4 regions of the Shewanella sp. JNE2 genome follow, and region 1 is predicted to be linked to each of the others. Evidence: predicted binding sites of a transcription regulator. Region 1 holds the regulator's gene; each other region holds the start of a gene.
What was found. The regulator MetJ, encoded in region 1, represses methionine synthesis genes. The targets are predictions, from matches to a motif close to TAGACGTCTAGACGTCTA.
Positions count from the first base shown of each region.

Region 2: a site for MetJ is predicted at 2,304-2,321, ahead of msrA (peptide-methionine (S)-S-oxide reductase MsrA). Genes of this name have one in related genera too.
Region 3: a site for MetJ is predicted at 4,364-4,381, ahead of metH (methionine synthase). Genes of this name have one in related genera too.
Region 4: a site for MetJ is predicted at 2,662-2,679, ahead of metE (5-methyltetrahydropteroyltriglutamate--homocysteine S-methyltransferase). Genes of this name have one in related genera too.

Region 1 covers NZ_CP096169.1:591,320-599,605, reverse strand. Annotated here, with positions in the region: gene MZ182_RS02755 (bifunctional aspartate kinase/homoserine dehydrogenase II) at 1-1,725, opposite strand, end outside; gene metB (cystathionine gamma-synthase) at 1,737-2,900, opposite strand; gene metJ (met regulon transcriptional regulator MetJ) at 3,113-3,427, shown strand; gene MZ182_RS02740 (sulfite exporter TauE/SafE family protein) at 3,570-4,313, shown strand; gene nrfD (NrfD/PsrC family molybdoenzyme membrane anchor subunit) at 4,419-5,366, opposite strand; gene MZ182_RS02730 (4Fe-4S dicluster domain-containing protein) at 5,369-5,935, opposite strand; gene phsA (thiosulfate reductase PhsA) at 5,948-8,230, opposite strand.
Region 2 covers NZ_CP096169.1:2,119,803-2,128,088, forward strand. Annotated here, with positions in the region: gene seqA (replication initiation negative regulator SeqA) at 1-29, shown strand, start outside; gene pgm (phosphoglucomutase (alpha-D-glucose-1,6-bisphosphate-dependent)) at 76-1,728, shown strand; gene msrA (peptide-methionine (S)-S-oxide reductase MsrA) at 1,812-2,291, opposite strand; gene astE (succinylglutamate desuccinylase) at 2,588-3,622, shown strand; gene MZ182_RS09570 (thiamine pyrophosphate-dependent dehydrogenase E1 component subunit alpha) at 3,785-4,963, shown strand; gene MZ182_RS09575 (alpha-ketoacid dehydrogenase subunit beta) at 4,967-5,944, shown strand; gene MZ182_RS09580 (dihydrolipoyllysine-residue acetyltransferase) at 5,954-7,582, shown strand; gene nadA (quinolinate synthase NadA) at 7,715-8,286, shown strand, end outside.
Region 3 covers NZ_CP096169.1:3,521,079-3,529,364, forward strand. Annotated here, with positions in the region: gene cobT (nicotinate-nucleotide--dimethylbenzimidazole phosphoribosyltransferase) at 1-905, opposite strand, end outside; gene MZ182_RS15830 (FecCD family ABC transporter permease) at 984-2,111, opposite strand; gene MZ182_RS15835 (ABC transporter ATP-binding protein) at 2,111-2,992, opposite strand; cobalamin riboswitch at 3,092-3,306, opposite strand; gene MZ182_RS15840 (histidine phosphatase family protein) at 3,527-4,252, opposite strand; gene metH (methionine synthase) at 4,509-8,243, shown strand.
Region 4 covers NZ_CP096169.1:3,793,566-3,801,851, reverse strand. Annotated here, with positions in the region: gene MZ182_RS16945 (hypothetical protein) at 1-186, opposite strand, end outside; gene MZ182_RS16940 (HDOD domain-containing protein) at 880-1,608, shown strand; gene MZ182_RS16935 (LysR family transcriptional regulator) at 1,684-2,589, opposite strand; gene metE (5-methyltetrahydropteroyltriglutamate--homocysteine S-methyltransferase) at 2,790-5,060, shown strand; gene MZ182_RS16925 (efflux RND transporter periplasmic adaptor subunit) at 5,415-6,665, shown strand; gene MZ182_RS16920 (MacB family efflux pump subunit) at 6,668-8,286, shown strand, end outside.

The DNA of each region.
Region 1 (8,286 bases):
GCGACGATTACCTAGTTGCTGCTTTAACTCACGGTAAAAAGGTAGTGGACCCGAGCCCGCGAGTTTGTTCGCGCTCACCACATGGATACCGCGCTCGAACAGTTCTGGATATTGCAGCGTCAAACTGGCGCTGGCACTGATATCTAAGGCCACCAGCTCATCGCAGTTAACTTGCTCTAACTGCTCAAATAAATGCTCATATTGCCAAGGCGTAGCATCTGCCTCGAATTCGGTCTGCCAATTGGCTAAGTTAATGCCAGCGGATTTGATCAACGCCTTACTGGAGCTAACTAATCCCACTAACTCAACCTTAGCCTCAAGTTCATGGTCCAGTGATGGCGAAACCGACTTGAACAGATTGACCCAAGCCTCACCGATATTGCCCACACCGAGCAGTAAGACGCCAATGCGTTTACGCGGGCCAGCACAGCGGCGGTGGACTTTTTGGGTTAACAGATTCACCTGTGACTGTGGCACTAGCGTCACTAGGCTTAAATCGCCACTGAACAAAGGTTTAGCATCACGGCTCAGTAAACGTGCGAAGCTGCGGCGATAATGTTCGGCGTCCGCACTCACTAATGCGACTAAACCAAAATCTGTGTTGATCTGCTGATCGCTGATCCCGAATGCTTCTGCCTCGGCATCGAGTAATCTTTGAACTTGTTTTTGATTCTCAGCGGTATAAGCAAGTTCAACCCTTTGATGGGCAGAGGTCCAATGGGCCAATGGCGTGAAACCCGCGGCAATCAATAAATCTAATAAACGAGTTAACTCCCCTGTGAGTTTAAAGCCGAACAAGACAACGGCATTGAGATTAGTCACCACAGGCGCACTCGCCGACGAACTGTGGGGCGCGATTAAGGTAAAGTCAGTGTGGGACGCATAACTTGAACGCACCGCTAAGCTCACTTCGGTATTGAATAACGGCTGCAAAGTGCGCGAATGCAATACTGGCGAGCCTAAACGCGCTAGGCGATCGGCTTCGGCAAGTGACATACTTTTTAGTAACTTAGCATCGTTGATTTTATTAGGATCGGCGTTGAACACCCCTTCCACATCGGTCCAAATGGTCACGCGCTCGATATCGGCAAGACTAGCAATCAGGCTGGCGCTAAAATCTGAACCATTACGACCAAGTAATAAGGTATCGCCACGCTCGTTAGCGCAGATAAAACCTGTGATCACTAAGCGTTCATTGGGATGCGCGGCTAATAGGGCTTGTACTTTAGCGCGGGATTCCTGTACCCGAATTTGCGGCACAGCGGCTTCATCGGCCACTAAAATTGAACAGGCATCCACATGGCTTGCCGCCACACCAGATTCGCGCAGCAGCGCCGCCATTAAGCGTGCCGACCAACGTTCGCCAAAGCTCACCACATGGTTGATTTGGTAATCGTTGCGAACGTCTAAGGATAATAAGCTGATAAGTTGCGCTTTATCAGTCGCCAAACGCTCACGCAGATCGCGGGCTTGTTCATTCGACAACAACTGCTCAATCAACCCCTGTTGGTAGCTGATCAGCACTTGTAATTCTTCTTGCCATAGCTGAGCCGCATCACGCAGCGCTAATAATTTATACAGAAAATTCGTGCTCTTACCCGCTGCAGAGACCACCACAAGATCATCACTATGACCGTGGGTTAACAGGATATGGGCGACTCGACGATAACAATCGGCATCCGCTAAACTGGAGCCACCAAATTTATGTAAGTGACAACGTGCCATCTATTATTCCTCTACTGACAAGCCGCAGCGGCGGCTAATCCTGCTTGAATATCTGCAACTAAATCGGCGGCATCTTCAATACCCACCGATAGACGCAATAGGGTGTCTTTAATACCAGCCTCGAAGCGCGCCTGCGGCTCCATGGCTCTGTGGGTCATAGTGGCGGGCACGGCCACTAAACTTTCGACGCCACCTAAACTTTCTGCCACGCTAAATAAACTTAATGCACCTAAAAAGGCCACCACTTCGGTCTCGCCGCCTTTGAGCTCAAAGCTCAGCATAGCGCCAAAGCCTTTTTGCTGCTTGGCCGCAATGGCGTGACCAGGGTGATCCGCAAGACCAGGGTAATAGACTTTGCTCACCACAGGGCTTTGGGTTAATACCTCAACAATGCGCTGGGCATTGGCTTGATGTTCGCGAATGCGTACCGCTAGAGTACGTAGGCCGCGCAGGGTCAGATAACTGTCGAAGGCTGACCCCGTTAAGCCTAGAGTGTTCGACCACCAATGTAAGCTTTCGCCGATTTGTGCATCTTTGGCGACCACAGCGCCGCCGACCACATCGCTGTGACCATTGATATATTTAGTGGTGGAATGGATAACGATATCCGCACCTAACAATAGGGGTTGTTGCAATATCGGCGATAAAAAGGTGTTATCGACCACCACCAGCGCGCCGACATCATGGCTCGCCTTAGCAATGGCTTCGATATCCACCACACGCAATAACGGGTTCGATGGGGTTTCGAGCCACACCATCTTAGGATTCTGCGCTATGGCTGCGGCTAACGCTTGACTGTCAGTTTGGTCCACCACAATCAGCTTAAACTGGCCTTTCTTCGCCAAGTTGGTAAATAAACGGTAGGAACCGCCGTAACAATCGTGGGGCACAACCAAGAGATCATCTGGGCCGAGTAAGGTGGTCACTAAGGTGATGGCCGCCATGCCAGTGCATGTCACTATAGCAGTCGCCCCCTTTTCTAATTGGGCTAATGCTTCGCCTAAAATGCAGCGCGTTGGGTTGCCTGAACGACTGTAATCGAATTCGCGGGGATTGTTATGACCATCGAAGGCGTAATTAGTCGACAAATAAATCGGTGGCACAACGGCACCATATTGAGTATCGCTTTCGATACCCTGACGCACTGCCAGTGTGGCTAATTGACGCTCTGCCATGGGTGGACTCCTAAATTCGGTAGACTGATAGAGATGTCTGGACGTCTAAATGTACCTAAGCCCAACCACATCGTCAATAGGCGTTAAGACGTTTAGACGTCTAAACATAAAGAAATCTGTTTGCAATCCCTAAGAAATAGTAGCAATAATTTGACTGTTGTTTGTAAGGGTTTAAAATCTGCCCCGAATTTAGCGTTATAACAGGTGAGTCAATGACTGAATGGAATGGGGAATATATCAGCCCCTATGCTGAACATGGCAAGAAGAATGAGCAAGTAAAGAAAATTACTGTGTCCATTCCGCTCAAAGTGCTTAAGATCCTTACGGACGAACGTACTCGTCGTCAGGTCAATAATTTACGTCACGCCACCAACAGCGAGCTGTTGTGTGAGGCATTTTTGCACGCCTACACTGGCCAGCCATTGCCTAACGATGACGATCTGTCAAAAGACAACCCAGATAGTATTCCCGCCGAAGCCAAGTTGTTGATGGACGAAATGGGGATCGAGTGGGAAGACATGGAATAGCGACTCGTCGCTTCCAAGATTGCTGTTATTTTCAAGATCACATTGCTCATCAATAGGGATCGTTAACGGTCCCTTTTTGTTTATGCCTACATAATCTCAAGCGATGAGTTTATCTTGAGATTTTGGGGTATGTAGGAACCCTATGTTTTCTATGATAGATCCCCAGACACTTGCCTTAGCCTCGCTAATCGTGTTTATGGGCGCCTTAACCCAAAGCCTGATTGGATTTGGGCTTGCGGTTGTTGCTAGCCCCTTGTTGTATATCGTCGATCCGCAGCTTGTCCCTGCACCCGTTATTGCGATGGGATTCTCTATCGCGCTACTTACCTTAGTGCGTGAGCGCGGTCATTTAGAATTCAATGGCTTGCAATATGCTCTTATCGGTCGCGTACCCGGCGGTTTTATCGGTGCCAGCCTGTTGCTGTTTGCGCCTCAACCCATACTCGGTTTATCCATCGCCGCCATTGTGACAATCGCGGTTATTCTCAGCCTATATAAATTCAGTCTCCCCGTTAATAAAGCAACCCTCTTCAGTGCGGGTGTGGTTTCAGGGATTTTCGGCAATATTGCCGCAATTGGTGGCCCGCCAATGGCGATTTTATTGGCAGGCAAAGATGCCTCGCAGTTTCGCGCAGCTTTATCGGCCTTCTTTATTTTTAGCTCTATGATTGCGCTGTGTATTTTAGCTGTAACAGGCTTGCTAGAGATCAAACACCTATGGCTCTCCTTAATGCTATTACCCTCAGTCATTTTGGGTTATTTAGTCGCAGGTAAACTCGTGGGACGCATCGATAAACATAAAACAAAAATGGCGACATTAGCCCTCTGTGCCATCAGCGCGTTAGTGTTAACGGTAAAGTCGGTTATCGAGCTATTACCCCAATAAGTGCCCTGCTTGTACAGGCAAACCTTCTCAAGATTCAAACAATAAAAAGCACTGACATTGCCAGTGCTTTTTCTTTATCTCTCAATATGTAAAGCCTATCTACACTCAGCTTAAGTAGCTTTGTCCTGCGTACACAATAAAGTGTCTCAGTGCGAGCACGCCCGTTAAGCTAGCACAGGCAACCATGATCATTGCGCCCTTAGTATGGCGAGTCGCAGCGGGTAGCAGCATAAACAGCAATGGAATACCAAAGCCGATACCCACTACGCCAATCCAGAATACGCTTGCCCAAACACCTGTTGTCAATGAAGCCAGTGCTGCAGCCGCAGCACCACCTTTAAAGTACAAGGCGCAGAACAACATAAACAGGAACATGACTTCAATCGCCATCACAGGCAATTCTAAACCGTGCATTTTGACAAGCGTTTTATCGTGACTGTCTGTCTTAAACATCAGCAACGCCAGTACCGCGTTAGCCGCAGCGCCCGCCGATAAGCCTGACACTAAAAACAGTGCAGGCAGTACCGCAGTATTGAGCATAGGATAGGCATTCATGGCCGAAATTAAGAAGCCAGTGTAAGCCCCTACGCCAATAGCGAGGACAAACAGCAATACTTCAATCACCTTTCTAAAGGGCATAAGTAACTTAGCAATAGGCACTAAGAAACCTAAGCCCCACTTTGGCAAATCGTCACGCAATACGAGAATCGCGTAGGCAAATGCCAAGGGTGAATAAGCCAGCAGCGCCAACACCCCAATAGCCATCACTGACTGGAAGTTGTAGTTAATCAAGATTAACCAGAAATGGAATGGCTTGGTTAAATCAAACACTAAGCACGCCAAACCTAAACTGATCGCTACAGGCCCAATAATGGCCGCCGCCTTAAGAATACTGCTTTCAACTCCAGCGTTAAGCTCCTTATTCGCCCAACGTAGACCGATACCAATCAGTAAACTGCCCGCGGATAACCCCGCCATAAATAGGTAGACGGCGATAACCCAGTGCCAAGTCACTGGATCATATTGCGTCATATCGCCCCAAGTATTGTTCATAATCAAATCCCCCCTCTTTTGGTAGGAACGCGATACACCCTAGGCTTAGTGCCCAAATGGGTTTTATCTTGGTAAGTGATTTTGGTATTGAGCATGATGGCCACTTCACTCTTAGGATCATTGGCATCACCAAACACAAGCGCATCGGTTGGACACACAGTCACACAAGCAGGCTCTTCACCCCGCGCTAAACGCGTGTCTTTACAGAAGTTGCACTTATCCGCGACTTTAGTTTCTGGGTTCATAAAACGTACTTTGTAGGGGCACGCCGCCACACAGTACATACAACCCACACACTTATCTGCATGAATAGAAACAATGCCGTCTTCACCCACATAGGCAGCCCCCGTTGGGCACACCTTAACGCAGGGTGCATCTTCACACTGTTGGCAGGATACCCTGTGGTATTTGAAATGCAGATTGGGCATTTCACCATAGGGGCCTTCGACACGTACCTGTAGGCGGGTAACACCTTCAGGTACACCATTTTCACTGCGACACGCCACGTTACAAGCTTGGCAGCCGATGCACTTATTCTCGTCGTGCACCATTACATATCGTTTATTCATTTAAGCCTCCGATTAGCGCTTTGCCAGCGTGACACCCGTAGTGTGCACATTCATGCCGCACACAGGTGCTGTCACGTGGGGAAGTAAGTTTCCGCAGTGGATACCTTTGCCCGTTGCTCTGACCAACTCTTTGTTTTTAGAGCCGAAACCCATATAAGCAAATACAGTATCTGGGCGAATACCTGGTGTGACTAAGGCATGACCTTCTTCGGTACCTACGCTACTGGTGAGACGAATTGGATCGCCATTACTGATCCCTAACTTGCCCGCTGTCACTGGGTGAACCCAGATAGCGTTATCAGGCATCAGGTTCGCCAACATAGGAATATTGTGGGTGGCGCCATTGGTGTGTACAGCCACTTTGCCTTGGATAAAGTAGAGCTCGTCTGGTTTTTTCAGAGCCACTTCGCGGAACTTAATCACTCCACGCCCCGGAGCCATCGCTTCAACTTTAGCGGAGGTGAGTTCAATTTTGCCGCTTGGGGTTTTAAAGGTCAGTGCACTGGCGTAAGTGCCGTCTTCATCGGCGGGTCGCGCATTGGGGTATGCCTTAATAAACTCGGCAACCATCTTAGGTTCGCGCAACATAATAGGCTTACCAAAGCTGACAAAACCTTCATCCTTAATTCGGCGTAACAGCGCGGTATCGCGGTTCACTTGCATTAATTGCAGGGTTTCAATGTTGTCCCATGGATAAAACTCACCGAGGCCCAGTTCATTGCCAATGTCTTTAAAGATTTGCCAAGAGGGTCTTGTATCACCGAGTGTTTCAACCACTCGTTGACGCACATAGTAAGCAGGATTTTTCCCCGACCTATCGGCAATTTCTTCATCGCGCTCAAGGTAGGTTGATTCAGGTAAAATCACATCAGCATAGGCCGCAGTTTCACTGATATACACATCACACACGGCGATAAAGTCGAGCTTTTTCATGGCTTCAACAACGCGCGCTCTGTCTGTCATGGTTTGCATTGGGTTAGTGCGGGACATCACCCAGCCGTGTAACTGATATGGCACTGCACTTAAGGTCGCATCGAGAATGGTTTGGTAAATCCCCCCCGATGACCACATCATGGCGTATTGTTCTTCCACTTGGTCAATGCGTTTTGCGGCTGGTTTTGGCATATCTTTTATGCCGGGTTTGGCCAACACTGGCGCAACCGCTTCACCGGCGAGCTTGTTGTAATCACCCGGCTTTTGGCCGATATAAATCCCCCCCTTACGCTCAATGTTACCAATCAAGACGTTGGCAGCATAAAGGGCGCGGCGCATATCAAACTCTTCCGTAGTGAATGTCGCTCTATGACCAAAATCGACTACAGCATGGGGGGCTTTAGCGGCATATTCATGGGCGATACGGCGAATGTCCTTGGCGGGCACATCGGAAACCGTTTCTGCCCATTCAGGGGTATAGGCTTTCACTTCGTCGGCAAAGGCTTCGAAGCCTTCAACATAACGCTCAACAAAAGCTTTATCGTATAGATTATCTTCAATTAATACATGGCATAACGCTAAGGCGACCGCGACATCGGTGCCGGGGCGAATGGCATACCATTCATCGGCCTTGTCGGCCACAATCGAGAATCTTGGCTCGAACACCACCAACTTGGCGCCTTTATCCATCTGTGCTGCCATCATGCCGCGGGTTTCGGACATGTTAATGCCTTCGTACAGGTTATGGCCGAAGTTGATAATGTATTTTGAATTGCCTAAATCACGTTTTAACTTAGTCCCAAAGATGGCTTTGGCGGCAATTTCATAACCACCGGGGCAAGTTGATGCGTGGGTAAAGGTATTTGGACTGCCATAAGCCGTGGCTAAATGGAACAAATGCTGTTCGAGTGATCCAGATTTTGACGAGAATGCTACGGCTTCAGGACCATGTTCCTTTTTAATTTTATTCAGATTATCCGCAATCAGTTTATAGGCTTCGTCCCAGCTGATCTCAGCCCATTTGCCTTCGCCACGCTCACCAACACGTTTAAGTGGTTTAACAATACGTTGTGGATCGTACAGCAAGCTGTGACCTGCACCACCACGGGCACAGACTTTACCACCAAAGGATTTAGCCGCTTTATTGCCGCTAATGAAGACATTTTTGCCCTCAATCACCCGCGCAGAAATAGGGCAACGGGTTGAGCACATTTCACAAATACTGGCAATATCCTTGCCCATGCCCTTTAGCTGTTTATTCTCTAATGCCGCTAAGCTGCCCGGCAGCAGACTGGCTAAGGCACAGGTTGCACCGCTCGCCCCAGCACCCTTTAAAAAGGTTCGCCTATTAAGCTCTATCATGGTTACCTCCATCACGCTCATCCAACCCGTTTAATGCCTTTTGGCCATATCGAGTT
Region 2 (8,286 bases), 1.5 Mb from region 1:
TTGCCTACGCTATTTCCCAGCGTGTTTAAAACCTTTACAAGTAATTTAAGCTATTTTCCAGTAGGAGTGGATCAGGTGGCAATACATCAACGGGCAGGACAAATAGCAAGTCAGATGGATCTGGTGAATATTCCAAAACTGATGAGCCATTATTACAGCATAACCCCCAATATGGATGATGTGCAGCAGCGAGTGACTTTTGGTACATCAGGCCACAGAGGCTGCGCCTTCAATGGCAGTTTTAACCAACAGCATATTTGGGCGATTACCCAAGCTGTGGTGGACTACCGTCAATCGGTAAATATCGATGGGCCGCTGATCCTTGGGATTGATACCCATGCGTTATCCTTTGCTGCCTACTTATCGGCAATTGAAGTGCTGGCCGCGAATAAAGTCACTGTGCACATCCAGCAAAACGATGGATTTACGCCAACGCCAGTGGTTTCCCATGCGGTCATTTGTGCCAATCGCGAAGCTAATCTTAACGGCGCGGCACTTAGCGATGGTCTTATTATCACGCCCTCACATAATCCGCCTCAGGATGGTGGAATCAAATACAATCCCCCCCATGGCGGACCGGCCGAAGGTAATATCACGGCTTGGATTGAATCGCGAGCTAATGATTATCTTCGCACGCAGCTTAAGGGCGTGAATAAACTCGCCTATGTCGATGCGCTGACTTCGGGCTATGTGCATGCCATCGATTTAATCACTCCCTATGTGGCCGATCTAGAAAATGTAATTGATATGCAAGCTATCGCGAAAGCGAAGCTTAAGTTAGGTGTCGATCCATTAGGTGGCTCGGGTATCCATTATTGGGCACCGATTGCTAAGCATTACGGCATTGATATCACCTTAGTGAATGATAAAGTCGACCCGAGTTTTAGCTTTATGCCACTGGATAAAGACGGCAAAATTCGTATGGATTGCTCGTCTCCCTATGCGATGGCTGGTTTACTCGCCCATAAAGAATCTTTTGATTTATGCCTTGGGAATGATCCCGATTATGATCGTCATGGCATAGTCTGCCCGGGTACGGGCTTAATGGATCCTAACCATTATTTAGCAGTGGCGATTGATTACCTGCTGACTCACCGACCCCTGTGGAGCGATAGCTTAGCTATTGGTAAGACTCTGGTATCAAGCGCGCTTATCGACAAAATTTGCGCCTTCCACGGCAAAAAATTACTCGAGGTGCCTGTCGGCTTTAAATGGTTTGTCGATGGTTTAGCTGAGGCGACTATTGCCTTTGGTGGAGAGGAGAGTGCTGGCGCCGCCTTCTTACGCCGAGATGGCACTACTTGGTGCACGGATAAAGACGGTTTTATTCTAGGGTTACTTGCAGCAGAGATCCTTGCGGTGACAGGTAAAACCCCTGGTCAGCGTCACCAAGAGTTAGTAAAACAATTTGGTCAAAGTTTCTATAAGCGTATCGATAGCCCAATCAGTCTTGAAAACAAAGCCAAGTTTGCTTTGCTCAATGCTGAGACCTTAAATGCCACAGTGCTTGCGGGTGAGACAATCGAAAGCGTGTTAACCCATGCACCGGGCAATAATGCCGCCATTGGTGGTATCAAAGTCACCACAGCGAATGGCTGGTTTGCGGCGCGTCCATCGGGCACTGAAGCCTTATTTAAGATCTATGGCGAAAGTTTTATCAGTGAGCAGCATTTGGCTGAGATTATCAAAGACGCACAAGCATTAATTGATAAGGCACTAAACGCTTAAGTGAGCTTTTCAGAGATAAAAAACGCACTCATGTTAATCCGTGAGTGCGTTTTTTATTTGGCCCGATTTAAGGCCAACTCGTATTAATACTCGATATGGCAACTGGGTAAGTTATTCTTATCAATATAATTTTGGTGATATTCCTCAGCCACATGGAACTGTTGCAGTGGCACTATTTCAGTCACTATATGGCGTAATCCCCAACGGCCCGAGCGGGCAAAAGCCAACTTTGAGGCTTCTGCCGCGGCCTTTTGTTCACGGTTGTGGAAGAAAATGGTGCTGCGGTACTGAGTACCAATATCTCCGCCTTGCATGTTCAGACTCGTTGGATTGTGGTTTTTCCAAAATACATCGAGCAAGTCTTCATAACTGACAAGGGCAGGGTCAAATTCCACTTGCACCACTTCGGCATGGCCTGTTTTACCTTTTTTCACTTCTTCATAAGTAGTGGCGGCATTATTGCCACCCATATACCCACAGGTGGCATTTAGTACGCCATTTACTTGTCTAAAAAAATACTCTACGCCCCAGAAACAGCCGGCACCAAAGGTTGCTAACGCCATAATTAAATCCAATAGAAGTCTAGATGGCTAAGGATTGTGATTAAACAGAGGATTAAAAGCAAGTATGGCTGTAAAATTTTATGCAATTGTTGTGGTGTGCGATGCTTAATTTCTCTCAAGAGAAATCAAAATTTTTACCCCAAAACTGCGTAGTTCAACAAGAATGTCAGAGATATAGGTGAAAAACTTGTGTTAGTATTGAAGCGCTTTTGAAGGTGAGTATTAAGTGCTTAGGTGTTGTAGGTTTATTTAGCGCTTAGCGCTTACTTTTAACACACCATTATAAGGAGAATTCTGTGTTACAAGCTCTGTTAGATTCAAAGGATTTTTTAGCGCTCACCTTAGCCCATCCTGAACAGTTCGATGGCGAATTTTCATTTAACTTAGGCGATCATACTCAAGTGGAAGTGTGGGATACCGGTGTTATTGTTTTCGAACCAATACAGAATGAAGGAAAAGATATTGTGTTTTCCTGCGGTGTTCACGGTAACGAGACCGCGCCCATTGAACTCTGCAATAGCTTAATTAAACAACTTTTACAGCAAAAGATCATTGCAAAGCAGCGCACTTTATTTCTCATTGGTAACCCATTAGCGATTAATAACGGTACGCGGATTATTGACGAAAACATGAATCGTCTGTTTAGTGGTGAGCATTCCAATCCACCAGGGTTAGTGAACCCTGAGCGAGTACGCGCGAAAAAACTCGAAGCCTATGTCGATCGTTTTTATACTACGGTTGCCGATGGACGTCAGCGCATCCATTATGATCTGCACACGGCGATGCGCGCCTCGAAGCATGAAAAGTTCGCTATCTATCCCTATCGTCCAAGGCGCGCCTTTAGCGGCGAGCAAATTATGTTTTTAGCCGCAAGCGGCGTCGATACAGTACTTTTCCACCACGAACCGACCACGACCTTCAGCTATTTTTCCTCTGAACGCTACGGCGCCGATGCCTTTACCATTGAGCTTGGCAAAGTGTATCCGATGGGGCAGAACGACATGACGCGTTTTATTGCGGCACATGAAATGTTTATGCGTTTAATCACCGCTAAGCCGTTGGAGTTAGATGCATTTGATGCCGATAAGGTTAACTTGTACCAAGTGTGCCGCGTCATCAATAAACATTTCGATGATTTTGAATTTACCTTCGCAACCGATGTCGAAAACTTCAGATCTTTCCCGAAAGGTTTTGTATTAGCGCGGGAAGGTGGGCAAGAAATTAAAGTGGAACATGAGTTTGAGTCTGTCGTGTTCCCTAATGCCAAAGTGCCTATTGGCAATCGCACTGTGATTTGCCTGATCCCTGCGGTGAATGCGGACGTGCGTTAGGCTTGTAAAGCAATATATACATGCGAGGCAGGGATAACTTGTGGTTTGAGCTATGCCAATGGTTGATAGGTAGTTTACGTTAACGTAATGTTCATCGGGCATATTCGTATAAACAGACGCATCAAAACGCTTTGATGCGTAATGAGATAACAAGAGCACAATATGAGCAAAGCAACACTCAACACTGATACAGTGCACCGTGTCGGCTTCTTGGATAAGGCATCGCTACACATTCCTATCCTTCGAATTCTACAAGCCGACGGCACCACTTATGAAACCGCGGTTTTGCCTGTGATAGATGAAACCTTAGCCACTAAAATTTACGATACCTGTGTATTCACTCGGGTACTTGATGAACGTATGCTTGGCGCCCAGCGTCAAGGGCGCATCAGCTTCTACATGACCTGTACGGGTGAAGAAGCGGCGATTGTCGGCAGTGTGGCCGCACTCGATCAAGAAGATGTGATCCTCGCGCAATATCGCGAGCATGCGGCGCTGCGTTATCGCGGCTTTACCACTGAACAGTTTATGAATCAGATGTTCAGTAACGAGAAAGATCTTGGTAAAGGTCGCCAAATGCCAATCCATTACGGCAGTGCGGCATTGCATTATCAAACGATTTCGTCACCGTTAGCCACGCAAATCCCGCAGGCGACTGGTGTGGGCTACAGCTTAAAAATGCAAGGTAAGCGCAAAGTCGCGGTTTGTTATTTTGGCGAAGGCGCTGCATCGGAAGGGGATTTTCATGCTGGCCTAAACATGGCCGCGGTACTGAAATGCCCAGTGATTTTCTTCTGTCGTAACAATGGCTACGCCATTTCAACGCCCACCGAAGAGCAGTTTGCCGGTAACGGTATTGCTAGCCGCGGTGTGGGTTATGGCATGCACACCATTCGTGTTGATGGTAATGACATGTTGGCCGTGTTAGCGGCAACCCAGCAAGCCCGTGCCTATGCGATTGAGCATAATGCGCCTGTGCTGATTGAAGCCATGACTTACCGTCTCGGCGCGCACTCTTCTTCAGACGATCCCTCTGGTTATCGCTCGAAAGATGAAGAAGCCAAGTGGCAGCAACACGATCCGGTTAAACGCTTCAAATTATGGCTTATCAACAAAGGTTGGTTGGCAGAAGCGGATGATGTGAAACTGCATGAGAAATATCGTGAAGAAGTATTGGCTGCGGTAAAAGTGGCTGAAAAAATTCCTGTGCCTATGCTGGATGAAATTATTGAAGATGTGTACGACAAGCCGACGCCAGTGCTGAAAAAGCAACTTGCCGATCTTAAAGAACATATCAAAAAATATCCGCAAGCCTATCCAAAAAGTGCAGGGAGACTATAAGCCGTGGCTGAAATGAATATGTTACAGGCCGTCAATGAGGCCTTGTCGATTGCCATGCAAGCCGATGAACGCATGGTCGTTTTTGGTGAAGATGTGGGCCACTTTGGCGGGGTATTTCGCGCCACTTCCGGTCTTCAAGAAAAATTCGGTCGCGCTCGCTGCTTTAATACGCCGCTGACAGAGCAAGGTATTGCCGGTTTTGCCAATGGTTTAGCCTCAAATGGCATGACTGCCGTGGCTGAAATCCAATTCGCCGATTATATCTTTCCGGCGTTCGATCAAATCGTCAACGAGTCGGCTAAGTTCCGCTACCGCAGCGGTAATGAGTTCGATGTCGGTGGATTAGTGTTCCGTACGCCCTATGGCGGCGGTATCGCGGGCGGACATTATCACTCGCAATCACCCGAAGCCTATTTTATCCAGACGCCGGGGTTAAAAGTCGTGGTACCACGCAACCCTGAGCAAGCCAAAGGCCTGCTGTTGGCGTCAATCCGTGACAAAAACCCGGTGATCTTCTTTGAGCCTAAGCGTTTATATCGCGCATCGGTTGGCGAAGTGCCAGCGGGCGATTATGAAATCGAACTGGGCAAGGCTGAAGTGGTTCGCGAAGGTAAAGACATCACCTTAGTGGCGTGGGGTGCGCAAATGGAAATCCTTGAAAAAGCCGCCGACATGGCCGCTAAAGAAGGGATCTCCTGCGAAGTTATCGATTTACGCACCTTGTCACCCTGGGATATCGATACCGTTGCCGATTCTGTCAAAAAGACCGGACGTTTATTGGTTAACCATGAAGCGCCATTAACCGGTGGTTTTGCCGGTGAAATTGCGGCGACGATTCAGCAAGAATGCTTCTTGTATCTAGAGTCGCCCATTAGCCGCGTTTGTGGTTTAGATACCCCGTATCCACTCGTCCATGAAAAAGAATATATGCCCGATGCGCTTAAGACCTTTGAAGCCATCAAAGCATCAGTGACCTTCTAGGAGTCCGGTATGATTAAAGATTTTATTTTGCCGGACATTGGTGAAGGCGTTGTTGAATGTGAACTCGTTGAATGGCTGGTGAAAGAAGGCGACACTGTCGTTGAAGATCAGCCGATTGCCGATGTCATGACAGACAAAGCCTTAGTGCAAATCCCTGCGCCTTTTGCGGGCGTGGTCACTAAGCTGTATTACGCGAAGGGCGATATTGCGAAAGTGCATGCGCCGCTTTATGCCGTACAAATTGAAGATGCCGAAATCGCAGGTGAAGAATCTGTTGCGGCTGAACCTGCTGCAGCTGCGACAATCGCAAAGGCTGCTGAGCCAGTGGCAGTAACAAACGCGACCACGTCATCCAGTTCATCTGTCAGCATTGAAGAATTCTTACTACCGGATATCGGCGAAGGCATTGTTGAATGTGAGCTAGTTGAATGGTTGGTGAGTGAAGGTGATTGGGTTGAGGAAGATCAACCGATTGCCGACGTGATGACAGATAAAGCGCTGGTGCAAATTCCAGCCATTAAAGCGGGTAAAATTGCCAAACTGCATTATCGCAAAGGTCAGCTAGCTAAAGTACATGCGCCTTTATTTGCCATTGAAGTTGAACAGGCGGCTTCTACACCTGCGGCGACAACAAATACAGATACAGTGGCCAATGTGGCAGGTGCAGCGCAGGCTGTGAGTGCAGAGCCTGCTCGTCAAGGTAAAGCCTTAGCCAGCCCCGCAGTTCGTCGTATGGCGCGGTCGTTAGATATCGATTTGAGCCAAGTACCTGGCACAGGAAAGCACGGCCGTGTGTATAAGGAAGATATCACTCGCTTCCAACAAGGCGTGAGCAATGTTTCTGCTCCAAGTGTGGCTCAGGTAAAAGAGGCGCCAGTTCAAGCGACTCAAACATCTCAAACCCAAGTTCCAACATCTACAGTGACTCAACGCGCTGACACGGTTGAGCCGATCCGCGGCGTAAAAGCTGTGATGGCACGCATGATGGTGGAATCTGTGTCGAGCATTCCGCACTTCACCTATTGCGAAGAGTTTGATTTAACTGACTTAGTTGCACTGCGTGAAAGCATGAAAGAGAAGTATTCGTCAGATGAAGTGAAGCTGACCATGATGCCTTTCTTTATGAAGTCTATGTCGCTGGCTATAGGTCAATTCCCTGTGATGAATAGCCAAGTGAATGCGGATTGCACTGAGCTGACTTACAAGGCGCGTCACAATATCGGCATGGCGGTGGATTCTAAAGTCGGCCTCTTGGTGCCCAATATCAAAGATGTGCAGGACAAAAGCATCTTAGAAATTGCGGCAGAAATCACCCGTCTGACCCAAGCAGCCCGTAGCGGCCGCGTGGCGCCAGCGGATCTGAAAGACGGCACGATTTCCATCTCTAATATTGGCGCTTTAGGTGGCACAGTGGCGACGCCAATTATCAACAAACCTGAGGTGGCGATTGTGGCCTTAGGTAAGTTGCAAACCCTACCGCGCTTTAACGCGAAAGGGGAAGTCGAAGCTCGCCAAATCATGCAAGTTAGCTGGTCAGGTGACCATAGAGTGATCGATGGCGGTACGATTGCTCGCTTCTGTAATCTGTGGAAACAGTATCTTGAGCAGCCTCAAGAGATGTTATTAGCGATGCGCTAAGCCACTGGCACGAATAACTGACACTAAAAGGACGCTAAAAGCGTCCTTTTTTATTTGCTTTGCACAAATGGGTTAATCTTTTGATCCCGATTACGTATAATTCCCGAACGTAGTTATCCTGATGGATGTGTTATGAGTCAGTTAGCCCCCAGCCCATTTGCTCCAACAATAGAAACCATTGATTACCCGTTTCCGCCTAAGCCAGTGCCTTTGTCCGATGCGCAAAAAGCCGATTACAAGGCGCGTATCAAGCAACTGCTCATTGAAAAAGATGCCGTTCTGGTTGCCCACTATTATACCGATCCTGAAATCCAAGCCCTTGCCGAAGAAACCGGCGGCTGCGTTTCAGACTCTTTAGAAATGGCGCGCTTTGGCCGCGATCACAGCGCAAAAACCTTAATCGTTGCTGGGGTCAAGTTTATGGGCGAAACCGCCAAGATTTTGAGCCCAGAAAAAACCATTTTAATGCCGACCCTTGAAGCGACTTGTTCATTGGATTTAGGTTGTCCAATCGATAAGTTCAGCGCTTTTTGTGATGCGCACCCAGATCATACTGTGGTGGTTTACGCCAACACCTCGGCTGCGGTTAAAGCGCGCGCCGATTGGGTGGTGACCTCAAGTATTGCCCTTGAAATCGTTGAGCACTTAGACAGCGAAGGTAAAAAGATCATTTGGGGACCCGATCGTCATTTAGGCAGCTATAT
Region 3 (8,286 bases), 1.7 Mb from region 1:
AATTCTAACATTCGCAGATGGCCTTGCTCTTCTGATTGATGGGCAAAAATCAAATAGTCGCGCACATTAGGCGCTATTGTTACTGCGACTAATGCAGCGGCAGTCGCGATAAAACCATCCACAACCACCAGCATGTTACGCTCGGCGGCGGCTAACATAGCGCCTGTCATCTGCACAATTTCAAAACCACCTAAACACGCCAACACTTCTTTTGGTCCAGTTAACGCACTTTGATGTAGCAATAACGCTAGCTCAATCAGCATCAATTTTCGCGCTAAGGTTTCTTGATTAATGCCAGTACCACGGCCAACACAATCAATCACATCGAGCTGCATTATCGCCGCCATAATCGCAGATGCAGCAGAGGTATTGCCTATGCCCATCTCGCCAAAGGCCACCAGATTACAGCCCGCTTGGTGGTGGCGTTCAATCAAATCACGCGCCATCGCAAAGCCTTTATCGACGGTTTCCAGCGCCATGGCAGGCTCTAAATGAATAGCGCCCGTTCCTGCGCCAAGACGTTGATCAATAATGCCTTTACCCCCTTCGATAGGCGTTAAAATACCGCAATCGATCACTTCGAGCTTAAAGCCAACTTGCCGACAAAAAACATTAATTGCCGCACCGCCATGGGCAAAGTTTTGCACCATTTGGCGCGTCACTTCACTAGGGGCAATGGAAACGCCTTCTGCTGCAATGCCATGGTCACCCGCAAACACCAGCATGGTGGGATTCGCTATATATGGCTGATCAGCACCCTGTATGCGAGCTATTTGTAATGCTAAGGATTCGAGCTGCCCGAGGGCGCCAAGCGGCTTAGTCTTAAGATTTATTTTCTGTTGAATCGACTGTTCTTGTACTTTGCTCACAGGGTTAATTTGAAACGACACGGCTGATTGAGACATTCACACTCCACTTGCTAATCCAAATTTAATCACTACGATGCATTCCATGACTCTTTTCCATAGGTCGTAAGCATTAAATTAACGGGTTACTTTTCGCCGCCGCAGGATAATCAAAAAGAAAAAACTCCCTATGGCGGCAGTAATAATACCCACGGGTAACTCTTGATTGCCCAACAAACAACGTGCTAAGACATCAATCCACACCAAAAATAATCCTCCCACCAACGCGGTTAATAATATTGATTGACGACTAGGAAATAATAACCGCACTGTGTGGGGGATCATTAAACCGACAAAACCAATGCCGCCGCAGGTGGCAACCAATACGGCGGTAATCAAGGAGCAAAGCAGCAACATATTGAGCCGCAGCTTAGGCACATTCACCCCTAAGGTATGGGCGGTTTCGTCCCCTGCTTGCAACGCCATGATCTGACGCTTCATCCCTAAAATAATCACCAGACTCACGCCTATCACTAAACTCGGCAGCACTAGCAACGACCAACTGGCCTTAGCGAAACTGCCTAAACTCCAAAAGAGCACTGATGCCGTGGCCTGTGGACTGGCGAAATACAGCAGCAGACTCGTTAATGCGCCAAACATAAAGGAGGTTGCCACACCAGAAAGCAACATGCGCTCCACTTGGCTATTAAGCCCAAGCCCAGACAAGGCAAGCACAATTAACACAGATAAGCTCGCACCGATAAAAGCGCCAAAGGGTAAGCTAAACCAGAGCAGCCCAGCAAAAGCACCCGAGCCGCTAAAAATACCTGAGCTTGCAATTAATGCTGAATGTTCAAATAAACCAGAACCGGTAAAAATCGTCAACATCACCACAGCGCCAAAAGATGCGCCTGAGCTAATGCCAAACAAATAGGGATCGGCGAGCGGATTACGGGTCACGGTTTGCAACACACTCCCCGCCATTGACAAGCCTGCCCCCGCCACAAAAGCCAGTAAAATGCGCGGCAGTCTTAGTTCCATCACAATGCGCTCAGTCATACCATTGGCTTGAACAGGATTCACCACATTATTTGTAAACACTTGAATAACTTCTATAAAGCGGATATTTGCCGCACCAAAGCTCGCCGCAGCAATAGGGGTGACCAAAGTGATGATGCCCAATACAAGCAGCATCAGTTGTTGTCTCGTCAACGGTGTCACAATACGCCCCAAATATGAGAGGAAATGTTGTTTATTCCTCGACATCATCCGCCCTCGCCTCGCTCGTTCAGGCCATGAGCCACATGGTGGTAACCATAAAAATAACTGATTAAGGGCTTTTTATGTTGTGGATGGGGCGATACCTGAGCACACACGCCGAACACATCACCAATGCGCGCCTCTGTTAATACTTCGGTTGGCGTCCCCATAGCGCTGACTTCACCGTTATGGATCAACAACAAACTGTCGCACAGGGCACTGGCTAGATTAAGATCATGAATAGAAGCAATCACGCTGATCCCAAGACTACGCACTAATTCGAGGATCTGAATTTGATAGCGCACATCGAGGTGGTTAGTTGGCTCATCTAGGATTAAAAGCTGCGGCTGCTGCACTATGGCGCGGGCAATCAAGGCGCGTTGCTTTTCACCACCAGATAAGTGCTCATATTGTTGATACCTCTTATGGCTCAAGCCCACTTTATCTAAGGCCTGAGCAATGCGCTCAGCATCCCCACTGGAATTGGTATCGAACATGCCCTTGTGGGGCGTTAAGCCCATGCTAACCAATTGCTCTGTGGTTAGGTCAAAATAATGCGGTGTATCTTGCTGCACGACGGCGACACGGCAAGCAAACGTCTTGGGCGATAAGAGCTCAATATCTTGATCAAAAAGGGTAATTTTGCCCTGAGTCGGGCGCACAAATCGATACAAACAGCGCAGCAAGCTAGACTTGCCCGCACCGTTAGGCCCAATCAGCCCCAGCATCTGCCCCGTTGGCAACGAAAAGTTAATATTGGATAGAATGGTTTTGCCACCGATACACCAGCTTAACTGGCTGACATCGAGTGCGACACTCTGGTTCGTTGACGGACGAGTGTTACTGTCACTCAAACTATGGCTCATTTGGATTGCAGAGAGTTTCACCAACGCGGCGCTCCTAGCGAGTCCAAACCTAGATTAAAAAAGGCTATGTACATTGTTATCTGCTCCCTCGAGTCACCCGCTCGAGAACTAAGGCTGCACGCAGCGATAACAGAAATAGGCAGGTCTCCTGACTTGTAGGGAAAGAAGGTTCTAGGTTCTAGGTTCTAGGTTCTAGGTTCTAGGTTCTAGGTTCTTCTTTTACTACTCACAGTTGCGGGTACAGTTCGGGCTGACTGACAAGCAGCGCCCCGATTCCCTATTATGTTTGGGTTGATATGCACTTTGTTCACAACGCCATTGAGAATGAAAACAACGGAGCGATTCGAACAAGAGAGTCTATTCCCAACACCTATTTCTGCGACGTTATCACTCATTGCGCATGTAATACGCTATCTCGTTCAAACGTCAGGGAAAAGCATTATCCTACATCTATCCCATTAGGCAATGCTGTTTAAATCAGAATATTTTCATGTCAGCTTATTCTCGCCAAACGATCACGCCTACACCATAACTCCTAGGTCGTGAAATAAGGCCTCAACACCTGCGCCCACTTGGCCAATCTAAACGCCAATAGCAGGCACCCTGTTCATCTTGTAGCACATTAATAGTCACCACGGCCGCCACGGGTAAATCAAGTTGACTATAAAACCCCACCGCCCGTTCAACCCCAAGGGCGCGAGCCATTAAGTGACGGATCACCCCGCCGTGGGTCACAACCCACACTTTGGTAGCAGGCATATTGTCACCGCGCTCATTAACGGCACTGTTTTCATTACCCATTTTATGTGAGTCGAGGGTCAATCGTTCAAACTCGGCGGCGAGTATCTGATCAACCGCCCCATTCACCCGCGACTCAAAACTTGCCATAGTTTCACCATTGGGCGGCGGCGTTTGCCAAGGATTTTGCCAATACGCCACTAAGCGTTCGCCCTCTTGTTGATACAGTTCATCGAGCCGACAACCGTCCCAATCACCAAAATCAATTTCCTGTAAACCCGACAAACACTGCGCCTGCAATGGCCTAGTGACTGATACCAACGCCGCTGTCGAATGCAGCTCGGCGGCGAAAGCGTGGGCAAAATCGGCGCAGCGGCATGAAGTCGAGCTATAAATCGCGCTACACACGCTGGCCTGCGCCTCAACCGCTGCCGACATTTGTTGCCAACCCTTTTCGCTCAAAGGCACATCCACACGCCCCCGCAAGATGGCGCCGCCTTCACACTCTCCGTGGCGTAACAATAAAAGCTGCACTTGTTTCATATATGCCTTTAAATAAAGCCTAGGACCTAGCGCCTAGGTGCTAGGCACCAATGCCTAGAGCCTAATGCCTTTGACTTTCATCTTGCCCTGACGATCATAAGTCGCGTATTATGGACGTCTATACGTTTAAATGTCCAAAAACATTTTATAAAAACAAGTATCCAAAAACAAATGTCGATAGACCAGAATAAAATGCATTTTGCATAACAAGGGTCGATGCTTGGACTTAACTTAGCTGTATTTAAGGTAATTATTTATGACGATACCCTCAACCAAAGCCGGCCAGATATTAGCAGACATTCGCAAACAGCTTGCAGAGCGCATTCTGATCTTAGACGGTGCCATGGGCACTATGATCCAAGGCTACAAACTGGAGGAAGAGGACTATCGCGGCGAACGCTTTAAGGATTGGCATACGGATGTTAAGGGCAATAACGACCTGTTAGTGCTCACGCAGCCTCACATTATCAAACAAATTCACACCGACTACTTAAACGCCGGTGCCGATATTATTGAGACCAACACCTTTAACGCCACGACTATCGCCATGGCCGACTACGACATGCAGTCGCTGTCAGCCGAAATTAACCGCGAAGGCGCGCGCCTCGCCCGTGAAGCCTGTGATGAAGCCTTTGCTGCCACAGGCATTCCACGCTACGTCGCCGGTGTGTTAGGCCCCACTAACCGTACGTGTTCGATTAGCCCTGATGTGAACGACCCTGGCTATCGCAACGTCAGCTTCGATGAGTTAGTGACCGCTTACAAAGAATCCACTAAGGCACTGATTGAGGGCGGCGCGGATATCATTATGGTCGAGACCATATTCGATACCTTAAACGCCAAGGCTGCACTGTTTGCGATTGAATCCGTATTTGATGACTTATTTGGACAGCATTCTAACGACAGATTGCCGATCATGATTTCGGGCACCATTACCGATGCCTCTGGTCGCACACTGACTGGCCAAACGACCGAAGCCTTTTACAATTCCCTTCGCCATATCAAGCCCTTATCTATCGGTCTAAACTGCGCCCTTGGGCCAAAAGAATTGCGCCCCTATGTGGAAGAATTATCCCGCATTAGTGAGTGTTATGTGTCGGCGCATCCGAATGCAGGCCTGCCGAACGAGTTTGGCGGTTACGATGAAACCCCAGAAGATATGGCGAACGTGATCGAAGATTGGGCGCGCGAAGGCATGCTCAACATTATCGGCGGTTGCTGTGGTAGTACGCCTGAACATATTCGCGTTATTCGTCAAGCGGTTGAAAAATATGACCCTCGCGTCTTACCCGACATTCCGGTTGCCTGCCGTCTTGCGGGTTTGGAACCACTCACTATCGACGCCCAAACCCTGTTTGTGAACGTGGGCGAGCGCACCAACGTCACAGGTTCTGCCAAGTTTTTAAAACTGATTAAAGAAGGCAAGTTCGAGCAGGCGCTCGATGTCGCCCGTGAACAGGTTGAAAGCGGCGCGCAGATCATCGACATCAATATGGACGAAGGCATGCTCGATGGCGTGGAGATCATGCACAAGTTTTTAAACTTGATTGCCTCTGAGCCGGACATCAGCCGCGTACCGATTATGATCGACTCCTCTAAGTGGGAGGTGATTGAAGCTGGCCTCAAATGTATCCAAGGCAAGGGGATTGTTAACTCGATTTCCCTTAAGGAAGGCGAAGCCAAATTTATCGAGCAAGCTACCTTAGTGAAACGCTACGGCGCGGCGGCCATTATCATGGCATTCGACGAGCAAGGCCAAGCCGATACTAAAGCGCGCAAAATTGAGATCTGTACCCGTGCCTACCGCGTGCTGGTCGATAAGGTCGGCTTTCCGCCAGAAGACATTATCTTCGACCCCAATATCTTTGCGATTGCCACGGGTATTGATGAACACGACAATTATGCTGTCGATTTTATTGATGCCATTAAAGCAATTAAAGCCACCCTGCCCCATGCGATGATTTCGGGCGGCGTGTCGAACGTGTCGTTCTCGTTCCGTGGTAACAACCCAGTGCGCGAGGCGATCCACGCGGTATTCCTGTACCACGCGATTAAAGTCGGCATGGATATGGGGATTGTGAACGCGGGTCAGTTAGCCATTTACGATGATATCGACCCCGAGCTTAAAGTGCGCGTCGAAAACGTGGTGCTTAACTTGCCCTGCCCAGTTGAAGGCTCGAGCAATACAGAGCAGTTACTTGAAATCGCAGAGAAATTCCGCGGTGATGGCGCGCAGGTGGGTAAGAAAGAAGATTTAGAATGGCGCTCTTGGCCAGTTAATCAGCGTTTAGCCCATGCGCTCGTTAAAGGCATCACCGAATTTATTGATGAAGATACCGAAGCCGCTCGCCAAGAAGCGAAACGTCCACTCGATGTGATTGAAGGCCCACTGATGGACGGCATGAATGTGGTCGGCGACTTATTTGGCTCGGGCAAGATGTTCCTGCCACAAGTCGTTAAGTCTGCGCGGGTGATGAAAAAGGCCGTGGCTTACCTCAATCCCTTTATTGAAAAGGAAAAAGTCGCAGGTCAGTCTAATGGCAAGATATTGATGGTGACCGTAAAAGGTGACGTGCACGATATCGGCAAGAATATCGTCGGCGTAGTGCTCGCCTGTAACGGCTTTGAGGTATTCGATTTAGGCGTGATGGTGTCGGTGGAGCGAATTCTCGACGCCGTGAAAGAACACAATATCGATATCATCGGCATGTCGGGCCTTATCACCCCAAGCCTTGATGAGATGGTGCATAACGTGAAAACCTTCCACCGCGAAGGCTTAACTATTCCAGCAATTATCGGCGGCGCGACTTGCTCAAAAATCCATACAGCGGTAAAAATCGCGCCCCATTATCCCCATGGCGCTATCTATATTGCCGATGCGTCCCGCGCTGTGCCAATGGTCAGCAAACTGGTGAATAACGAGACACGCCAAGCCACCATTGATGAAACCTATGCCGAATACGACGATATGCGCACCAAGCGTTTATCCCAAGCCAAGCGTAAAGAGATTGTTTCACTGGAGGCCGCCCGTGAAAACCGCTGCCAACACGATTGGGCCAGTTACACCCCATTCAAACCCAATGTGCTCGGTCGCCAAGTGTTTGATGATTATCCATTAGAAGATTTAGTTGAGCGTATCGACTGGACACCGTTTTTCCGCTCGTGGGAGCTGCACGGCCATTACCCTGAAATCCTCAGCGATAAAGTGGTCGGCGTTGAAGCGCAAAAGCTGTTCGCCGATGGTCAGGCCATGCTTAAAAAAATCATCGAAGAAAAGTGGCTCACGGCGAAAGCGGTTATCGGCTTATTCCCCGCCAATACCGTGAATTACGACGATATTGAACTCTATACCGATGAGTCGCGCACTACAGTTGAAATGACCACCCATCACCTGAGGATGCAGCTTGAGCGGGTCGGTAACGATAACTTCTGCCTTGCCGACTTTGTAGCGCCAAAAGATAGCGGCGTCGCCGACTATATGGGTGGTTTTGCGGTCACTGCGGGCCATGGGATTGATGAACATGTGGCACGTTTTGAAGCCAACCACGACGACTATAACGCCATTATGCTCAAATGCTTAGCCGACCGTTTGGCCGAAGCCTTTGCCGAGCGGATGCACGAACGGGTACGTAAAGAGTTTTGGGGTTATGCGGCCGACGAGCAGTTAAGCAACGAAGCCTTAATCCGCGAGAAATACAAAGGTATACGCCCCGCACCGGGTTACCCAGCATGCCCAGACCACACCGAAAAAGGCTTGTTATGGGACTTGCTCAAGCCCGATGAAACCATCGACTTGAATATCACCGAAAGCTACGCCATGTTCCCCACAGCGGCAGTATCGGGCTGGTATTTCGCCCACCCGAAATCCCGCTATTTTGGTGTAAGTAATATCGGCCGCGATCAAGTGGAAGATTATGCCAAGCGTAAAGGGATGACTGTAGCTGAGACAGAGAAATGGCTGGCGCCAGTGCTTGATTATGATCCTGACTGATTGGGATCTGCAATCACCCGCAGGGCTTAAACTTTCAAACTTC
Region 4 (8,286 bases), 1.4 Mb from region 1:
GTAATCATACTCATTTTGTTGATGCTCAGATAATCGATTATTTACAGATATCAACAAATTATCAATGTCAAATTCTTGCTTGATCTCATTTACAGCTTGGTTTTCAGTTGTTGTTATCAATTCTATGGCGAACGAGTTACTTACAAAAAAGCATAACAAAGCAATTGTAAATTTACTGTATCTCATCTTTCTCTCCGTTAAGTTATCTGAAACAGTCAAAACGCTTGCCATTTCTGAGTTTTGAGCAAAAAAAACACATTTTATCCATAATACTTAAGTTAATTTTTCTTTTCAAATAGATTGTTTTTGTTGATTTTAGTCACATTTGATTGTTTTTTGATATGAGTTTAGCGTGTAATTGTGATCTTTTGGTGGTTTTAAACTTATTTTCTTTGATTGTTATTCAGCATTAATTTGAATATAAGTTATTTTTTAGAAAGTTAGTGGTTATTTTTCAATGCGTTATGTTTATTGCGCTGATGTTTTTAGCTTTTGTTTTTTCAGGATAGAGTTCAGTTTAGCCGTTTATTTTGGATTAGCTTTTAGGGTTGCTGTTATCGCTGTATTTGTGTGCAGATGTTGAGCAACATGGGCTGTAACTTAACTATAACCAAGTTGGTTTTGTTGTAGAAATGGTGTTGAGGTGTTTTACTTAATTGTATGACTCATGTGGAGCGGGTATAAGTTAAAGCCTTTTAAAACAGTGGATTACAAAACATTTTTTTGTGCGGTCACTTTGAGTTACCGACGACCATATTAATTTATGGTTATCTTCATTACACAATCAATGACTAAGTGCTGAAATTCTTTGAATTTTGGGTATGATATGGGTCGTAATCGAATCATCTTAATTTTTAGTAAACAGGTGAAAAGTGTCTTATGACTGATCTTGAGCAACAGGTTTTTACTCAAGTTAGGGCGATCATCGCAAATGAAGAGCAAGTGATTGGCCGGAGAGGAATTCTCATTCCCCTTAAAAAAGCGATCCTTGCCGAAGGCGATATTCGTAATGTGATCGATATTATTTCGAGTGACCCTGCATTGGCGGCACATATGTTAATGCGTAGTAATTCTGCGCAGGCGGCCGTGGTGGCAAATCACAAATCTCGCTCATTAAAAGAAGCGTTGATCCGTTTAGGGCAGGTCAATATTTATCGTTATGCTTTCACTTTCTACCTTAAAGAACGCCTCGATGAGCTACCGCAGCCCTATAAAAAGTTAGTTCAAGGTTATTGGAAATTAACAGAAAGTATTGCGATTGATGCGGTAGACAGTTTGGTGGGTATGGAAGGCGTTGAGGTTGATCCCGATGAAGTACAAACCTTAGCGCTCTTTAGTGTTTTTGGCCAAATTATTGCGCTCACCGCATTTGCTTACCTTAATGCTAGTGCTGAGCAATCTTTCCCGTTAAGTGTAATTAAGTCATTGATTGATAAACAGCAGCAAACCTTAACCATAGAAGCGTTTGAATCATTAGATTTAGATCAAGATCTGCGTCAAGAATTTATGATTGCCCATAATCTACGGCAGACTCGAAATCCCAATTCTCCAGGGTTAATTCTGCGCCGTATCTTATCTATGCGCGGACTATTAATGAATCCGTTGTAATTTTTAGATTTGATAGCATATTAGCCCAATAAAAAGCCTGTATTTGCAGGCTTTTTATTGGGCTTACTACCTGAATCAATTAGATTTATGCTGGCGGGATAAACCTTCACTCGCCACCAGTTGTAACCAATTTTGGATCAATGCTGAGTTTGCGCTGTGGCGGCGATAGGCGCCAAATAGCGGGCGTTTTAAGCCTTCTTGGCCGAGTTTTACCGTGGCGAGACTCAGTCCATGTCCTTCATTTATCGACCAACTTGGCAGTGCGGCTATGCCGTCTTTACAGGCGATGCGTTGCAATAACATCATGGTTAAATCACAGGTTTTTTGCTCGCCTGCCTCTATGCCCGCAGGCTCTAAAAAATGGCGATAAATATCTAAACGCGTCAACGGCACCGGATAACTGATAATAGGCAAGTGTGCTAATTGCTTAGGGGTGACATAGGCTTCTTTTGCTAAGGGATGATCTTTTGCAACCACTAACTTCACTTCAAAATCAAACAAATGCTGGTAGGCGAGTGAATGCCCAGGCACAGGATCTGAGGTTAATACAATATCCAGTTCACCCATTTCTAAGGCATTGAGCGAGTCGAACAGGTGACGGCTCGACAAGTCTAACTCGGCTGCTGGATGATCTTGCCTAAATTGCTCCATCACAGGCATTAACCAGCGAAAACAGCTATGGCACTCAATGCCGACGCGCAACTGATTGGTTTCGGTTTCCAGCCCATTCTTCAAATCTGTCTCGGTTTCTAACACCTTAGGCAAAATCTCTTCGGCCAGATGCAGCAGGCGTGCACCTTCTTGGGTGAATGACAGTGGCTTACTCTTACGCACAAAAATGGGTGAGTTAATTCGTTGTTCCAACTCCTTAATCTGGTGGGAGAGGGCGGATTGAGTGACAAAACGTTTTTTGGCCGCGCCCGCCAAACTGCCGCTTTCTTTCAGGGCCATTAAGGTTCGCAGGTGTCTTAGTTCGATCATGTTCACTCCAAGTGAATTTCGCTCATGTTGTGCTTGAAATCAATTCGGTTGCTGGGATAGAGACTAACACAATAAACTTCTAGACGTCCAAACGCCCATTGTTATTTATCAAGGCTGAAATGCTGAAAAGTGCCAAGAGAAAACAATCTGGTGGGTGCAAGTGCCGAATATGGCTTATCTCAAATAAAGGAAGATATGGTATGCAATTAAATAGTCTTGGGTTTCCCCGTATCGGGCGTCGTCGTGAATTGAAATTTGCCTTAGAAAAATACTGGCGTGGTGAGAGCACTCAGGCACAATTGCGTGAAGTGGCGAGTGAACTTCGCCGCAACCATTGGCAGTGGCAAGCTGCTGCTGGCATTGAGCAAGTTCCCGTAGGTGATTTTGCCTTTTATGATCAAGTGCTGACCTTAAGCGCGACTTTAAATGCCATTCCTGAGCGTCATCGTGGTGAAGGAGCAATCGATCTCGATACTTTATTCCGTGTTGCCCGCGGCAGAGCGCCAACGGGCCAAGATGCGCCAGCCTCTGAAATGACCAAGTATTTCAATACTAACTATCACTATCTGGTACCTGAGCTCAGCCAAAACCAAGTGTTTTCGATTACCTATGAGCAATTTTTCGATGAAGTCAGCGAAGCGCAGTCCTTAGGTTATAAAGCAAAACCTGTGCTACTCGGCCCTGTTAGCTACTTGTACCTAGCTAAAACAGTGGGCCAAGAGTTTGATAAGTTAAGCTTATTACCCAATTTATTAACTGCTTATGCTGACATTTTGGCGCGTTTTGCGGCTCAGGGAGTGCAATGGGTACAGCTCGATGAGCCCATTCTCGCATTGGAATTGGATGGCGAATGGCAAACGGCGATCACTGAGGCGTATCAAGCACTCAGCACTGCGAAGGTGAAGATCTTTCTTACCAGTTATTACGGTGGTATCGCTCACCATCAGGCGCTGGTATCGGCTTTGCCTGTTGCGGGGTTGCATGTCGATTTAGTCACAGCGCCGGATCAATTGGCAGTCTTTGCCAATGCGCTTGGTCAAGATCAAATTTTGTCGGCGGGTGTGGTCAATGGTCGCAACGTGTGGGCGGCAGAGGCGGATTTGATTGCCGAACGCATAGGCGCGGTTGCCCGTGATCTAGGAGATCGCTTGTGGATTGGCACCTCTTGCTCACTCCTGCACAGTCCTGTGGATTTAGAGGTGGAAGCCACGCTTGAGCCCGCGCTGCGTCAACAACTCGCGTTTGCGAAGCAAAAATTACTCGAACTGGCCAATGTGCGCCAATTACTACTGGCACCTGAATCGGTCGCGGCAAAAGAGATTGTGCAAACCTGTTTGGCACGCCGTGAGGCGAAAGCGCAGGCCGCCGACAGTCAAGTGATTGCTCGCGTTGCTGCCTTGACATCTGCCGATTATGAGCGCGTTAGTGATTTCAGCGTACGCCAAGCTGTGCAGCAGCAGAAGTATCGTTTACCTCTGTTGCCGACCACCACCATTGGCTCCTTCCCACAAACACCAGCAATCCGTGGACTACGTAGTCGCTGGCGCAAGGGTGAGCTGAGTGATGCACAATATACCGAGCAATTACAACAAGTCACCCGCGATACTATCGACCGCCAGCTTAAACTCGGTATCGATGTACTGGTTCATGGTGAGGCCGAGCGTAACGATATGGTGGAATATTTTGGTGAACAGCTTGCGGGCGTTGGCTTTACTAAAAATGGTTGGGTGCAAAGTTATGGCTCACGCTGTGTTAAGCCGCCGTTGATCTATGGTGATGTTAGTCGTCCAAAGGCGATGACGGTTGATTGGGCCGAGTTTGCCCAAAGTCTCACCGACAAGCCTGTAAAAGGCATGTTAACTGGCCCTGTGACGATTCTGCATTGGTCATTCGCCCGTGAGGATATCGGCCGCGATGTGATTGCGACTCAGCTGGCGCTGGCTATTCGTGATGAAGTGGTGGACTTACAAAATGCCGGTATTGGCATTATACAAATCGATGAGCCCGCCTTCCGTGAAGGTCTGCCATTGAAACAAAGTGAGTGGCAAGCCTATTTAGATTGGGCGGTCAATGCCTTTAAACTCAGCGCTGCTGGCGTGATTGATGAGACTCAAATCCACACCCACATGTGTTACAGCGAGTTTAACGATACGATTGCCGCGATTGCCGCCATGGATGCCGATGTGATTACTATCGAGACTTCGCGCTCACGGATGGAGTTACTCAACGCCTTCGAAGATTTTGAGTATCCAAATGAAATTGGCCCAGGTGTGTATGACATTCATTCGCCAAACACCCCAAGTGTGGAGGCCATGGTACACTTAATCGAGAAAGCGGCGCAAAAAGTGCCCGTACGTCAACTGTGGGTCAACCCAGATTGTGGTCTAAAAACCCGCACTTGGGATGAAGTCGAACCCGCCTTAAAAAACATGGTCGATGCCACACGGGAACTGCGTCGCCGACTAGGTTAATTGTTAACTTATTTATTATCAATAATATCAATACGATAGAAGGCGGATGTTTATGCATCCGCTTTAATCCTTGAGTTATCGACTTGCCATGTTTCGCCTGTTTGAGGAATATAGACCCCGATAATCTACAACCCGACGATTCGGTATCACACTAAATTGGCATTACAGCCTAAGCATCACTCAACCGTGTTTGCCTTGTAACTATCTACACAGATATTTGCAAATCTTTACCTGTTAACGACATTTCCTTCGTCTACTGTCTTTTATTAACTCTATATACTACCTACATAATTTAATCTTTCTACGTGAGCAATATGCTTGCGGCTTTTTAGTTTATTGGATGTGAATATACCGATGAAAAAATCCTCAAAGCGTAAACTGCTGATTGTGATTAGCGGCCTTATTATCATTGGTGGGGGAGCATTTTCCCTGTGGTATAAACCAGAAACACCGCCAGCCTATGTTACAGAAGCGGTATATATCGGTGATATTGAAAGTACAGTGCTTGCAAATGGTACGTTACAGGCATTAAAGCAAGTCAGTGTTGGTGCACAGGTGTCGGGGCAGATTGACAGTTTGTTTGTACAGTCAGGTGATGAGGTTAAGCAAGGCGATTTAATTGCTCAAATCGACAGCTTGGCACAACAGAATACGATCAAAGAAGCTTTAGCCTCACTGAAAATTATCAATGCTCAATATCGTGCAAAGCAAGCACAAATACAGCAAGCCAAACTTGAGTTTGTTCGTCAACAACAAATGCTAGCAGATAATGCTAGTTCTCGAGCGTCTTATGAAGCGGCAGAAGCAACTTTGACTGTTTATCAAGCTGAAATAGAACAATTAGAGGCTCAAAAACAACAGGCTGAAATTAAAGTTGATAGTGCCAAGATTGATTTAGGTTATACCAAAATTACCGCGCCTATGGATGGCACCGTTGTATATTCTGCTGTCGAAGTTGGGCAAACCGTTAACGCGAATCAAACGACACCAACCATAGTTGAAATGGCACAGCTTGATACTATGACCGTCAAGGCTGAAATATCGGAGGCTGATATTATCAACGTTAAACCTGGCCAAGCTGTTTATTTTACGATTCTTGGACAACCTAATCGTCCCTATCACGCGACCATTAGGGCAATTGAGCCAGGACCGACTTCAATGGAGAGCAGTAGTAGTTCAAGTTCAAGCTCAAGCACGACAGAAGCTATTTACTACTACGGTTTATTTGATGTGAAAAATCCAGATCGTACTTTACGTATTGGAATGACAACCCAGATTTCAATTGTGCTTGCTAAAGCAGAGAACGCATTACTCGTGCCTTCACAAATCTTACGGATTAAGCCAAGGGATAAGCAAACTGCACCGCTGCTAGATAAAGACAAAGATACGCAGTCTAGCGAACCTAAGCGTCATCGTGGGCCTCAGTATCAAGTACCTGTATTAGTGAATAATCAAGTGCAATACGTGGATGTCACCGTAGGTATTAACAACAAAATTAATGCCGAAATTACCTCAGGTTTAAATGAAGGCGACTTAGTTGTGCTGGGTATGCCTTCATCGGAAGAGAGCAGCAAACTGCGCCGCCCACCTAGTGTGAGGTTTTAATTGTGAGTGCCACATTACTTGAAATTTCAGGTTGCTATCGCACTTTTCAGGCGGGAGAACAGCAGCTTACCGTACTAAAAGATGTGAACTTAACGATTGAACGTGGCGAGATGGTTGCCATTGTCGGCGCCTCTGGTTCGGGCAAATCGACCCTAATGAATATTCTTGGCTGCTTAGATAAACCGTCGAAGGGGGCGTACTTTATCAATGGACAAGATACCTCCACCATGGATGCCGATGAGCTAGCTCAATTACGGCGTGAACATTTTGGTTTTATTTTTCAGCGTTATCATTTACTTAGCGATCTTACTGCGATAGGTAACGTGGAAGTTCCTGCGGTTTATGCAGGTAAAGAACGAAGTGCCAGAAAAGACAGAGCCGAACATTTATTAACTCGCTTAGGATTAGGTGATCGACTCGATCATAAACCTAATCAGCTCAGTGGTGGTCAGCAGCAGCGGGTCAGTGTGGCGCGTGCGTTGATGAATGGCGGTGATGTGATCCTTGCTGACGAGCCAACGGGGGCGTTGGATAGCCACAGCGGTGAAGAAATGATGCAGTTGTTGCAGGAGCTTCACAGCGATGGTCATACCATTATTATCGTGACCCACGATATGAATGTGGCCCAATATGCCGACCGGATTATTGAAATTAAAGACGGCATTATTATCAGTGACGAACGTAAAACTAAGGCACCAAAGCAAGTCGATACGGTTGTCACTAAGATAAATAGCCGTATTCGAGTGGCCTCGTGGGATAGATATGTTGAAGCGTTCAAAATGGCGCTACTTGCCATGTCGACTCACAGATTACGCACCTTTCTCACTATGCTTGGCATTATTATTGGTATTGCCTCGGTTGTTTCCGTCGTTGCATTAGGAGAAGGTTCCCAGCGAGAAATTCTTAATAGCATTAGCTCAATGGGGACTAATACGATTGATATTCGCCCAGGCTTTGGGTTTGGTGATCGCCGTTCAGGAAAAGTGAAAACCTTAATTGTTAAAGATGCCGATGCATTGAAACACTTACCTTACGTTGACAGTGTTACACCAACCGTTGATTCAAGTATGACGTTGCGTTATGGCAATAAAGCGGTTACCACGGTCGTGAATGGTGTTGGCCCAGAGTTCTTCAGGGTACGAGGTTATGAGCTGGCTATGGGGCAGTTCTGGGATGAAGATAGTGTTTCATCGCTTGCTCAAGATGCTGTGATTGACGATAAGGTTCGTAAAGAGTTATTCCCTCGTAATTCACCTATTGGTGAGGTGATTTTTATCGGGAATCTACCCGTGCGGATTATTGGTGTGACTGAACCTAAAGACAGCGTATTTGGTAAAAGTGATTCACTGAATGTGTGGCTACCTTATACAACGCTATCGGGACGTATTGTCGGGAAAAACTACCTGAATGGTATCACCGTAAGACTCAATGAATCGGTGCCGAGTAATGCCGCTGAACAGGGCATTATAACTTTGCTGAAAATGCGCCATGGAATAGAGGATTTTTTCACTATTAATACGGATGCAATTAGACAGAATATTGAAAAAACGACGGCAACGATGACCTTGCTTATCTCGGCAATTGCGGTGATATCCCTGATTGTGGGCGGGATTGGGGTGAT